Linked DNA regions of Duganella dendranthematis. The protein of the gene in region 2 interacts with the protein of the main gene of each other region in a pairwise test. Links are inferred from orthologs where the notes say so. Each region holds a gene or a part of one and is shown on either strand. Other genes may lie near its edges.

The links.
Region 1: the proteins of ybgC (region 2) and acpP interact in binary tests that used the Escherichia coli proteins (3 or more experiments, as listed by UniProt). The link is inferred for Duganella dendranthematis from one-to-one orthologs.
Region 3: the proteins of ybgC (region 2) and secA interact in binary tests that used the Escherichia coli proteins (3 or more experiments, as listed by UniProt). The link is inferred for Duganella dendranthematis from one-to-one orthologs.

The regions. Positions count from the first base shown.
Region 1 is NZ_CP051684.1:69,413-72,498, reverse strand. What follows is about bases 20-2,948. They hold acpP (acyl carrier protein), read left to right. Parts: upstream 20-1,328; coding sequence 1,329-1,568; downstream 1,569-2,948. Other genes in these bases: fabF (beta-ketoacyl-ACP synthase II), read left to right, coding at 1,599-2,846; fabG (3-oxoacyl-ACP reductase FabG), read left to right, coding at 439-1,185; fabD (ACP S-malonyltransferase), read left to right, coding at 20-390. Also shown: more of fabD, read left to right, coding at 1-19; HH213_RS00370 (protein YgfX), read left to right, coding at 3,003-3,086. UniProt on the Escherichia coli protein: Carrier of the growing fatty acid chain in fatty acid biosynthesis.
Region 2 is NZ_CP051684.1:4,439,260-4,442,204, forward strand. The notes cover bases 109-2,896. They hold ybgC (tol-pal system-associated acyl-CoA thioesterase), read right to left. Parts: upstream 1,820-2,896; coding sequence 1,397-1,819; downstream 109-1,396. Other genes in these bases: tolA (cell envelope integrity protein TolA), read right to left, coding at 109-239; HH213_RS20305 (ExbD/TolR family protein), read right to left, coding at 255-692; tolQ (protein TolQ), read right to left, coding at 698-1,390; HH213_RS20320 (SDR family NAD(P)-dependent oxidoreductase), read right to left, coding at 2,095-2,838. Outside these bases: more of tolA, read right to left, coding at 1-108.
Region 3 is NZ_CP051684.1:3,595,793-3,599,248, forward strand. What follows is about bases 103-3,401. They hold secA (preprotein translocase subunit SecA), read left to right. Parts: upstream 103-417; coding sequence 418-3,201; downstream 3,202-3,401. Other genes in these bases: HH213_RS16420 (DciA family protein), read right to left, coding at 103-194; HH213_RS16430 (sensor histidine kinase), read left to right, coding at 3,284-3,401. In the rest of the region: more of HH213_RS16420, read right to left, coding at 1-102; more of HH213_RS16430, read left to right, coding at 3,402-3,456. UniProt on the Escherichia coli protein: Required for protein export, interacts with the SecYEG preprotein conducting channel.

The DNA.
Region 1 (3,086 bases), 4.4 Mb from region 2 along the record:
GCCAAGGGCAAGGGCGCCAAGCGCGCCATGAAACTGCCGGTGTCGGCGCCGTTCCACTCGTCGCTGCTGAAGCCGGCGTCGGACCGCCTGCGCGACTACCTGGCCAACATTACCTTCGCTGCGCCGCAGATCGAACTGATCAACAACGTCGACGTCGCCGTGCTGAACGATCCGGCCGCGATCAAGGACGCGCTGGTGCGCCAGGCCGCCGCGCCGGTGCGCTGGGTGGAAACCGTGCAGAAGATCGCCGCCGACGGCGTCACCAAGGTGGTCGAGTGCGGTCCGGGCAAAGTGCTGATGGGGCTGACCAAGCGCATCGACGCCAATCTGGTGGGCGACGCGATTTATGATCAAGCCACGCTGGACCGCGTGTTGAGCGAACTCAAATAATCGTTTGCGGTTTCAGGCACACTCCGTATTTACTGTAGAAGGACTTCCATGACTTTAGCAAATCAAGTCGCCCTGGTAACGGGCGCATCGCGTGGCATCGGCAAGGCGATTGCCCAGGAACTGGCGCGCCAGGGCGCGAAAGTGATCGGTACCGCCACCACCGAAGCCGGCGCGGAAGCGATTTCCGCTTACCTGGCCGAGATCGGCGCGGAAGCCGGCAAGGGTATGGTGCTGAACGTTACCAACGCCGAAGCGTGCTCGGCTATCATCGACGACATCAGCAAGACCTATGGCGCGGTCGGCATCCTGGTCAACAACGCCGGCATCACCCAGGACCAGCTGGCCATGCGCATGAAGGATGAAGAGTGGGATAACGTCATCGCCACCAACCTGACCTCGGTCGGCCGCCTGTCGCGCGGCGTGCTGCGCGGCATGATGAAGGCCAAGAACGGCCGCATCATCAACATCACCTCGGTGGTGGCGTCGACCGGCAATCCGGGCCAGATCAACTACGCCGCCGCCAAGGCCGGCGTGGAAGGCATGACGCGCGCGCTGGCGCGTGAAATCGGCAGCCGCAACATCACCGTCAACAGTGTGGCGCCGGGCTTCATCGATACCGATATGACCAAGGCCCTGGGCGACGAACAGCACGCCGCCTTGCTGACCCAGATTCCGCTGGCGCGCCTCGGCAAGCCGGAGGATATCGCCGCGGCCGTCGCCTTCCTGGCGTCGCCGCAAGCCGCTTATATTACCGGCACCACGTTGCACGTGAATGGCGGTATGTACGTAAACTGATGAGAATGGGCACAATTTAAAAGCCCTTTCAAATCTTTTAGTAGTAATTTCGGTATATTTAGCAGCACTCACCGAAATTAGTTTTTCAGTGCGCAAACCTGATAAAATGCGCGCTTTCCGTAACAAACAAATGGAGCCATAACATGTCGGATATCGAACAACGCGTTAAGAAAATCGTCGCTGAACAACTGGGCGTCGCCGAAGCAGACATCAAAACCGAATCGTCGTTCGTTGACGATCTGGGCGCTGACTCGCTGGACACCGTTGAACTGGTGATGGCCCTGGAAGACGAGTTCGAAATGGAAATCCCTGACGAACAAGCAGAGAAAATCACCACCGTGCAGCAAGCGATCGACTACGCTACCGCTCACGTCAAGGCGTAATTTCTGCCCGATCGACTTTAGGAGAATCGCTTGAGAGGTTCTAAAAACCGTCGTGTTGTCATTACCGGCCTGGGCGCCGTGACTCCGATTGGCAATAACATTGCCGATACGTGGGCCGCAGCCGTCGAGGGTAAATCCGGTATTGCCACCATCACCAAGTTTGACGCAACAGCTTTCAGCACCCGCTTTGCCGGTGAAGTCAAAGGCTTCAACATCGAGGATTATATTTCCGCGAAAGAAGCCCGCCACATGGATACCTTCATCCATTACGGCATGGCGGCCGGCATCCAGGCTGTGCAAGACTCGGGCGTGGTTGTCACCGAAGAAAACGCCGACCGTATCGGCGTGATCGTCGGTTCCGGTATCGGCGGTCTGCCGATGATCGAAGAGCAAAAGGAAGATTACGACAAGCGCGGTCCGCGCCGTATCTCGCCGTTCTTCGTGCCGGCCTCGATCATTAATATGATCTCGGGCAACCTGTCGATCAAGTACGGCATGCGTGGTCCTAACCTGTCGATCGTGACGGCTTGCACCACCGGCCTGCATTGCATCGGCGCCGCCGCGCGCATGATTGAGTACGGCGATGCCGACGTCATGGTGGCGGGTGGCGCTGAATCGACCGTGTCGCCGCTGGGCCTGGGCGGTTTCGCCTCGGCCAAGGCGCTGTCGTCCCGCAACGACGATCCGGCCACCGCTTCCCGTCCATGGGATGCGGACCGCGACGGCTTTGTGCTGGGCGAAGGTGCGGGCGTGATGGTGCTCGAGGAGTACGAACACGCCAAGGCGCGCGGCGCCAAGATCTATGCGGAAGTGCTCGGCTTTGGCATGAGCGCGGATGCGTATCACATGACTTCGCCTCTGGAAGATGGCAGCGGTGGCAGTAAGTCGGCGCAAGCCGCGCTGCGCGACGCCGGCATCAATCCGGACCAGGTGCAGTATGTGAATGCGCACGGCACCTCGACGCCGCAAGGCGACGTGGCGGAAGTGCAGGGCATCAAGCGCACTTTCGGCGACCACGCCAAAAAGCTGGTGGTCAATTCGACCAAGTCGATGACCGGCCACTTGCTGGGCGGCGCGGGCGGTCTGGAGTCGGTGTTTACGGTGCTGGCAGTACACCATCAGGTGTCGCCGCCCACCATCAACATCTTCAACCAGGATCCGGCATGCGACCTGGACTTTGTTGCCAACACGGCGCGCGACATGAAGATCGAGTATGCAGTCAAAAACTCGTTCGGCTTCGGCGGCACCAACGGCAGCCTGGTCTTCGGTAAAGTGTAAAAAAAGTTTGAACCAATTCTCGTCTCGTCCTGTCCAATCAGGGTGAGCGAGAATTCGGCGCCGGCACTCGCCGGCGCCTGAATTGCCCGGCCTTGCGGCCGGCGCTTCCACGAAGTATCCCCCAATTTTTATTCATGTGTTTGTGGTGCTGCCGTCATGTCGGTCGCGGTGTCTGTCATCGTTCGCCCCTCGCGCGGCTTGCGCATTGCGCATGCCGGCCTGTGCTGTTGCGTGATGGCG
Region 2 (2,945 bases):
TCCGGCTCAGGTTCCGGCGCGGGCTTGGGTTCCGGCGTCGGCGCCGGCGGCGCGGCGTCCTGCACCTTCATGTCCCAGATTTCGGCCTGGACTTCGGTCGGTTCATTGTTCTGCCAGCTGACGCCCACCCACAGGAACATCAGCAACACGGCGTGCATCGCCACGGCCATCAGACCGGAGCGGAGGCCATTGTGTTGTCGCGGAACCTTGTACGGACCGTCGGCGGTTGCGGGTTTCATCGTTTGCACTGTGTTTTACTTGGTGGACAAGCCCACCCGGTTAATGCCCATCTTCTTCGCTTCCGAGATCAGCTGGATCACGTCGTCGTACTTGCTTTCCTTGTCGCCGGCAATCAGCACCGGGTAGTCGGGATGGTCGTTGTGGATGGTGCGCAGTTTCTTGACCAGCGCGTCGCGGTTCGGTGCGGTTTCCGGTGCGTCTTCATCCTTGCCCTTGACGCCGATCGACAGCGCGCCATTGGGCTTGATGACGATCTGCACGTAGTCGCTTGGCGGCTTGGTGGATTTTTCCGCCTTCGGCAGGTCGACCACGCTCGGGTCGTTGGCCGACGGCATCACCATGAAGATAATCAGCAGCACCAGCATCACGTCGATGTACGGCACGACGTTGATTTCGGATTTCAGCTTGCGCGTGCGGCCGCTGCGCATGCCGCCGGAGGAAGAGGAGCCCATGATGATTAACGCGATTGACGTTGCAGGATGTTGGAGAACTCTTCCACAAAGCTCTCAAAGCGGATCGCCAGGCGGTCCACGTCGTACGAGAAACGGTTGTAGGCGACAAACGCCGGAATCGCCGCGAACAGGCCGATGGCGGTGGCGATCAGCGCTTCGGCAATGCCGGGCGCGACGGCGGCCAGGGTTGCTTGCTGCACGTTGGCCAGGCCGCGGAAGGCGTTCATGATGCCCCATACAGTACCCAGCAAGCCGATGTAAGGCGACACCGAACCGACCGAGGCCAGGAAGGCGAGGTGCGATTCCAGCGCATCCATTTCGCGCTGGAAGGCGGCCTTCATGGCGCGGCGGGCGCTGTCGAGGATGGCGCCGGTGTCCATGGTTTCGCGGCTGGCAGTGTAAGTCGCCTTGGACTTGATGAACTCGCCCATGCCGGCTTCGAAGATGCGCGCCAGCGGGCCGCTGTTGGCGCGGTCCTTGCCGGCGTTCTGGTACAGCGCGTGCAGGTTGCCGCCGGCCCAGAAGGTTTTTTCAAATTCCACCGTCAGGCGGCGCGCCGACTTGATGGCGAACAGTTTGCCGAAGATATAGGTCCAGCTGGTCAGCGAAATGACGAACAGCAGCGCCATGATCAATTGCACGATCAGGTGCGCATTGGTGATGAGGGACAGGAAAGAAAGGTCTTGAGTGACGTTCATTGTTTATCAGTCGGTTTGGGTGGTGATACTGGTTTGGCGCATTTTGTCGGCAACGGCCGCCGGAACGGCGCGCGGACGCAGGGCGGAATCGACGCAGCCCACCTTGACCCGCGCCGTGTTCAGCAACTGTTGGCCGCACCAGGCTTCCTGCAGGAAGACGATGGAGGCGCGGCCGAGTTTTTCGATGCTAACTGTTAATTTTAGTTCATCATCCAGCTTTGCAGGCGCATGATACTCCGCGCTGACGCTTTTGACGACGAACAAGGTATCGTGTTCCGCCAGCAGTGTGTGCTGGTTCACATCGAGGGCGCGCAGCCACTCGGTGCGGGCGCGCTCGAAGAACTTGAGGTAGTTTGCGTAATAGACGATACCGCCGGCGTCGGTGTCTTCGTAATAGACCCGGACGTTCCAGATGAAATCTGCTGGCATGTTGTTTGGACTTTTATTAGTGAGCAACATTTTACGCGATATTGTTGTTTTGGTTGAACTTTATCAACTGGCGCGCAACGGTGCCTGGACGACAGTAAAGCGATTTACTTGCAACTTGCCAAGTATTGTAACAACCCTTTACCAATTATTTCATAATGGAAGCGCTGACTAAGCCTCTCTTAAGCAAAGGGCCGTGCGGTGCATGCTACCCCGCACGGCGAGTTGGGGCGGGGTCTGACCCCGTACGGGGTCAGACCCCGGAGTCGTCGTGCGGGTTAGCTGCGCTTGACGTTCAGCGGGCCGTAGCCCTGGCAAGTTGGCATCATGTCAATCCGGTTGATGTTGACATGCGGAGGGAGGGTGGCAATCCAGTACGCCGTGTTGGCGATGTCTTCGGCATTCAGCGGGGTGGTGCCTTCGTAGACCTTGGCGGCCGCCGCGTCATCCTTCAGGCGCACGTTGGAGAACTCGGTGCCGCCGCACAGGCCCGGCGCCAGGTTGGTGGTGCGCACGTTGGTACCGGCCAGGTCGGCGCGCAGGTTTTGCGTGAACTGGTTGACAAACGCCTTGGTGGCGCCATATACGTTACCGCCAGGGTAGGGTGTCGAGCCGGCGATCGAGCCGATGTTGATGATGGTGCCGCTGTTACGCGCGACCATGCCGGGCAGAATGGCGCGGGTCATGGCGACCAGGCCGCTGACGTTGGTGGCGATCATGGTGTCCCAGTCTTCCAGCGACGAAGTCTGCGCCGGCGTCACACCCAGCGCCAGGCCGGCATTGTTGACCAGCACGTCGATGTCGCGCCACTCGGCCGGCAGGCCGTCGAGCGCGGCCTGGATCGAGGCCTTGTCGGTCACGTCCAGCACGATCGGTCGGACGGCGTCGCCCAGCTCGGCCGACAGCGCCTGCAGGCGGTCTTCGCGGCGGCCGCTGATCAGAACCTTGTGACCGTTGCTGGCGAAGATGCGCGCCATGGCGGCGCCGAAGCCGGCGGTGGCGCCGGTGATGAAGACGATCATGATCTGTCCTTGGGGTGAGTGAAGAGGTGGACAAAATTGTAGCCGCAAATGCGGCCTACCGCTGAATTGCCTTTAATGCAATACATATTCTTGCTCAAATCTGGCGC
Region 3 (3,456 bases), 840 kb from region 2 along the record:
TGGCCGTCCTCGAACGCCAGGATTTCGCAGTGCTTGAACATGGTGGGCAGGCAGGCGGCGCAATCCTTCTGCAGGCGCGCCATGCGTTCGACAGCCGGCAGCAGCGCCGCCATGCGGTCGTTGCGGCGCAGGAAGTCGGTGGCGCCGACGGCAGTGGGGCGTTTGAGCGAGATATTGGAGGAGTTGAAGCGCATGCGGCGAAACATATCACAGATCGCCCACCCACCCTAAAATCCTTACCAGCGGTTAAAATCGGGTTGATTTTGTGACATTGTTCACCTAGCGGCTATTGTTATATAGGCCAATATCCCAATGTACGCCCGGACGCGTGATAAAATCACCGTCTTTTGCCATAGTCCAACTCAGTGCGTCAAGGCGCAGAGCTTTTTTTAACGGCGTTTTTTCAAGAACTCAAGCATGTCTTTTCTGACCAAGATTTTCGGCAGCCGCAATCAGCGCCTGCTCAAGCAATACCAAAAAACGGTACGCGAGATCAATGCGCTCGAACCGGCAATGGAAAAACTGTCGGACGCCGAGCTGCAAGCCAAAACGCCCGCCTTCAAGGCGCGCATCGCCAATGGCGAGACGCTGGACCAGATCCTGCCGGAAGCCTTTGCGGTCTGCCGCGAAGCGTCCAAGCGCGTGATGAAGATGCGTCACTTCGATGTGCAGATGATCGGCGGTATGGTGCTGCATTACGGCAAAATCGCCGAAATGGGCACCGGTGAGGGCAAGACCCTGACCGCGACCCTGCCGGCCTACCTGAATGCGCTGTCCGGCCAGGGCGTGCACATCGTGACCGTCAATGATTACCTGGCGCAGCGCGACGCCGAGACCATGGCCAAGCTGTACAGCTGGCTGGGCCTGACCACCGGCATCAACCTGTCGCAGATGGAGCATGCCACCAAGCAGCAGGCTTACGCTTCGGACATCACCTACGGCACCAACAACGAATTCGGTTTCGACTACCTGCGCGATAACATGGTGTTCGACGCCAAGGACCGCGTGCAGCGCGTGCTGAACTTCGGCATCGTCGATGAAGTCGACTCGATCCTGATCGATGAAGCCCGTACCCCGCTGATCATTTCCGGCCAGGCTGAAAACCACACCGACCTGTACTACAAGATCAACGAGCTGCCTAAGCTGCTGACGCTGCAAGTCGGCGAAGAAACCCCGGACGGCAAGGGCAAGGTCGAGGTGCCAGGCGATTACACCAAGGACGAAAAAGCCCACCAGGTGCTGCTGACCGAAGCCGGTCATGAAAAGGCCGAGCGCATTCTGACCCAGATGGGTCTGCTGCCGGAAGGCGCTTCGCTGTACGACTCGGCCAATATCACGCTGGTGCACCACCTGTACGCGGCGCTGCGCGCACACGCGCTGTACTTCAAGGATCAGCACTATGTGGTGCAGAACAATGAAGTGGTAATCGTCGATGAATTTACCGGCCGTCTGATGACCGGCCGCCGCTGGTCCGACGGTCTGCACCAGGCAGTCGAGGCGAAAGAGGGCGTCAAGATCCAGAACGAGAACCAGACGCTGGCCTCGATCACCTTCCAGAACTACTTCCGCATGTACGCCAAGCTGTCCGGCATGACCGGCACGGCCGATACCGAAGCCTACGAATTCCAGGAAATTTATGGTCTGGAAACCGTGGTGATTCCACCGAACCGTCCATCCGCCCGCAAGGACCGCCAGGACCAGGTGTACAAATCGGCGCAGGAAAAATACAACGCCATGATGCTGGAAATCCGCGAGTGCTACGAGCGCGGCCAGCCAGTGCTGGTGGGGACGACCTCGATTGAAAATTCGGAACTGCTGTCGAGCATCCTGACCGGCGCCGGCCTGCCGCACAATGTGCTGAACGCGAAACAGCACGCCCGCGAAGCGGAGATCATCGCCCAGGCCGGTTCGCCGAAAGCCATCACCATCGCCACCAACATGGCCGGTCGTGGTACCGACATCGTGCTGGGTGGTAACGTTGAAAAACAAATCCAGTTCATCGAAGCCAATCCGGACCTGAGCGACGCCGACAAAGCCGCCCAGGCCCAGGCGCTGCGCGACGGCTGGCAAGCGCTGCACGAACAAGTGGTGGCCGCTGGCGGTCTGCATATCGTCGGCACCGAGCGCCACGAATCGCGCCGCGTCGACAATCAGCTGCGTGGCCGTGCCGCCCGTCAGGGTGACCCCGGCATGTCCCGCTTCTTCCTGTCGCTGGACGATCCGCTTCTGCGCATCTTCGCCGGTGACCGCGTGCGCGCCGTCATGGACCGCCTGAAGATGCCAGAAGGCGAACCGATCGAGGCGGGCATCGTCAGCCGTTCGATCGAGTCCGCACAGCGCAAGGTTGAGGCACGCAACTTCGATATCCGTAAGCAACTGCTGGAATACGATGACGTCGCCAACGACCAGCGTAAAGTGATTTACCAGCAGCGCAACGAGTTGCTGGAAGCGGTCGATATTTCGGAACTGATCCAGTCGCTGCGTCACGGCGCCTTTACCGACCTGGTGCGCGAATACGTGCCGGCGGAATCGGTGGAAGAACAGTGGAACCTGAAAGGCCTGCAGGCAGCCCTGGCTGCCGAATGGCAGATCGACTTGCCGCTGGTGTCGATGGTGGAAGCCGAGCCTAACCTGAACGACGACGAGATCCTGGAACGCGTGATCGCGGCTGCCGATGCGCTGTATCAGTCGAAGATCGACATCGTCGGCAAGGAATCGTTCGGCGGCTTCGAGCGCAATGTGATGCTGCAATCGGTGGACTCGCACTGGCGTGAGCATCTGGCGGCGCTGGATCACCTGCGTCAGGGTATCCACCTGCGCGGCTATGCGCAGAAGAATCCGAAGCAGGAATACAAGCGCGAAGCGTTCGAACTGTTCGGCCAGATGCTGGAAATGATCAAGAACGAAGTGGTCAAGCTGATCATGACCGTGCGCATCCAGTCGCGTGAGGAGATCGACGCGGCGGAAGCGGCGATGCAGCAGTCGCACGTGGAAAACGTCAGCTACCAGCACGCCGCCTTCGACCCGAGCGCGGCGCCGGAAGATCTGCTGGCGCCACCGCAATACGCCGGTCTGCCGCCGGAACTGCAAAACCTGAGCGGCGAGCAGCTGATGGAACTGGGCCTGAAGGTCGGCCGCAACGATCCATGCCCATGCGGTAGTGGCAAGAAGTACAAAGCCTGCCACGGCAAGCTGGCGTAACAAGCCGGACTGTTAGACAATAAACCCGTAACGCTGAAAAGCTTTACGGGTTTTTTATTTGGCAAGATATCGGAGGCGCGTCATGCAGCAGACTTTGGATGCGGATATCGCGACGATCGCGAAGATCAGCGCGGTGCCGACGATACTCGAAGCGGTGGCCGAGCTGACCGGGCTGGGCTTCGTCGGCATCGCGCGGGTGACGCCGACGTCGTGGCATGCCTGCGCCGTGCTGGATAAACTCGGTTACGGACTGGA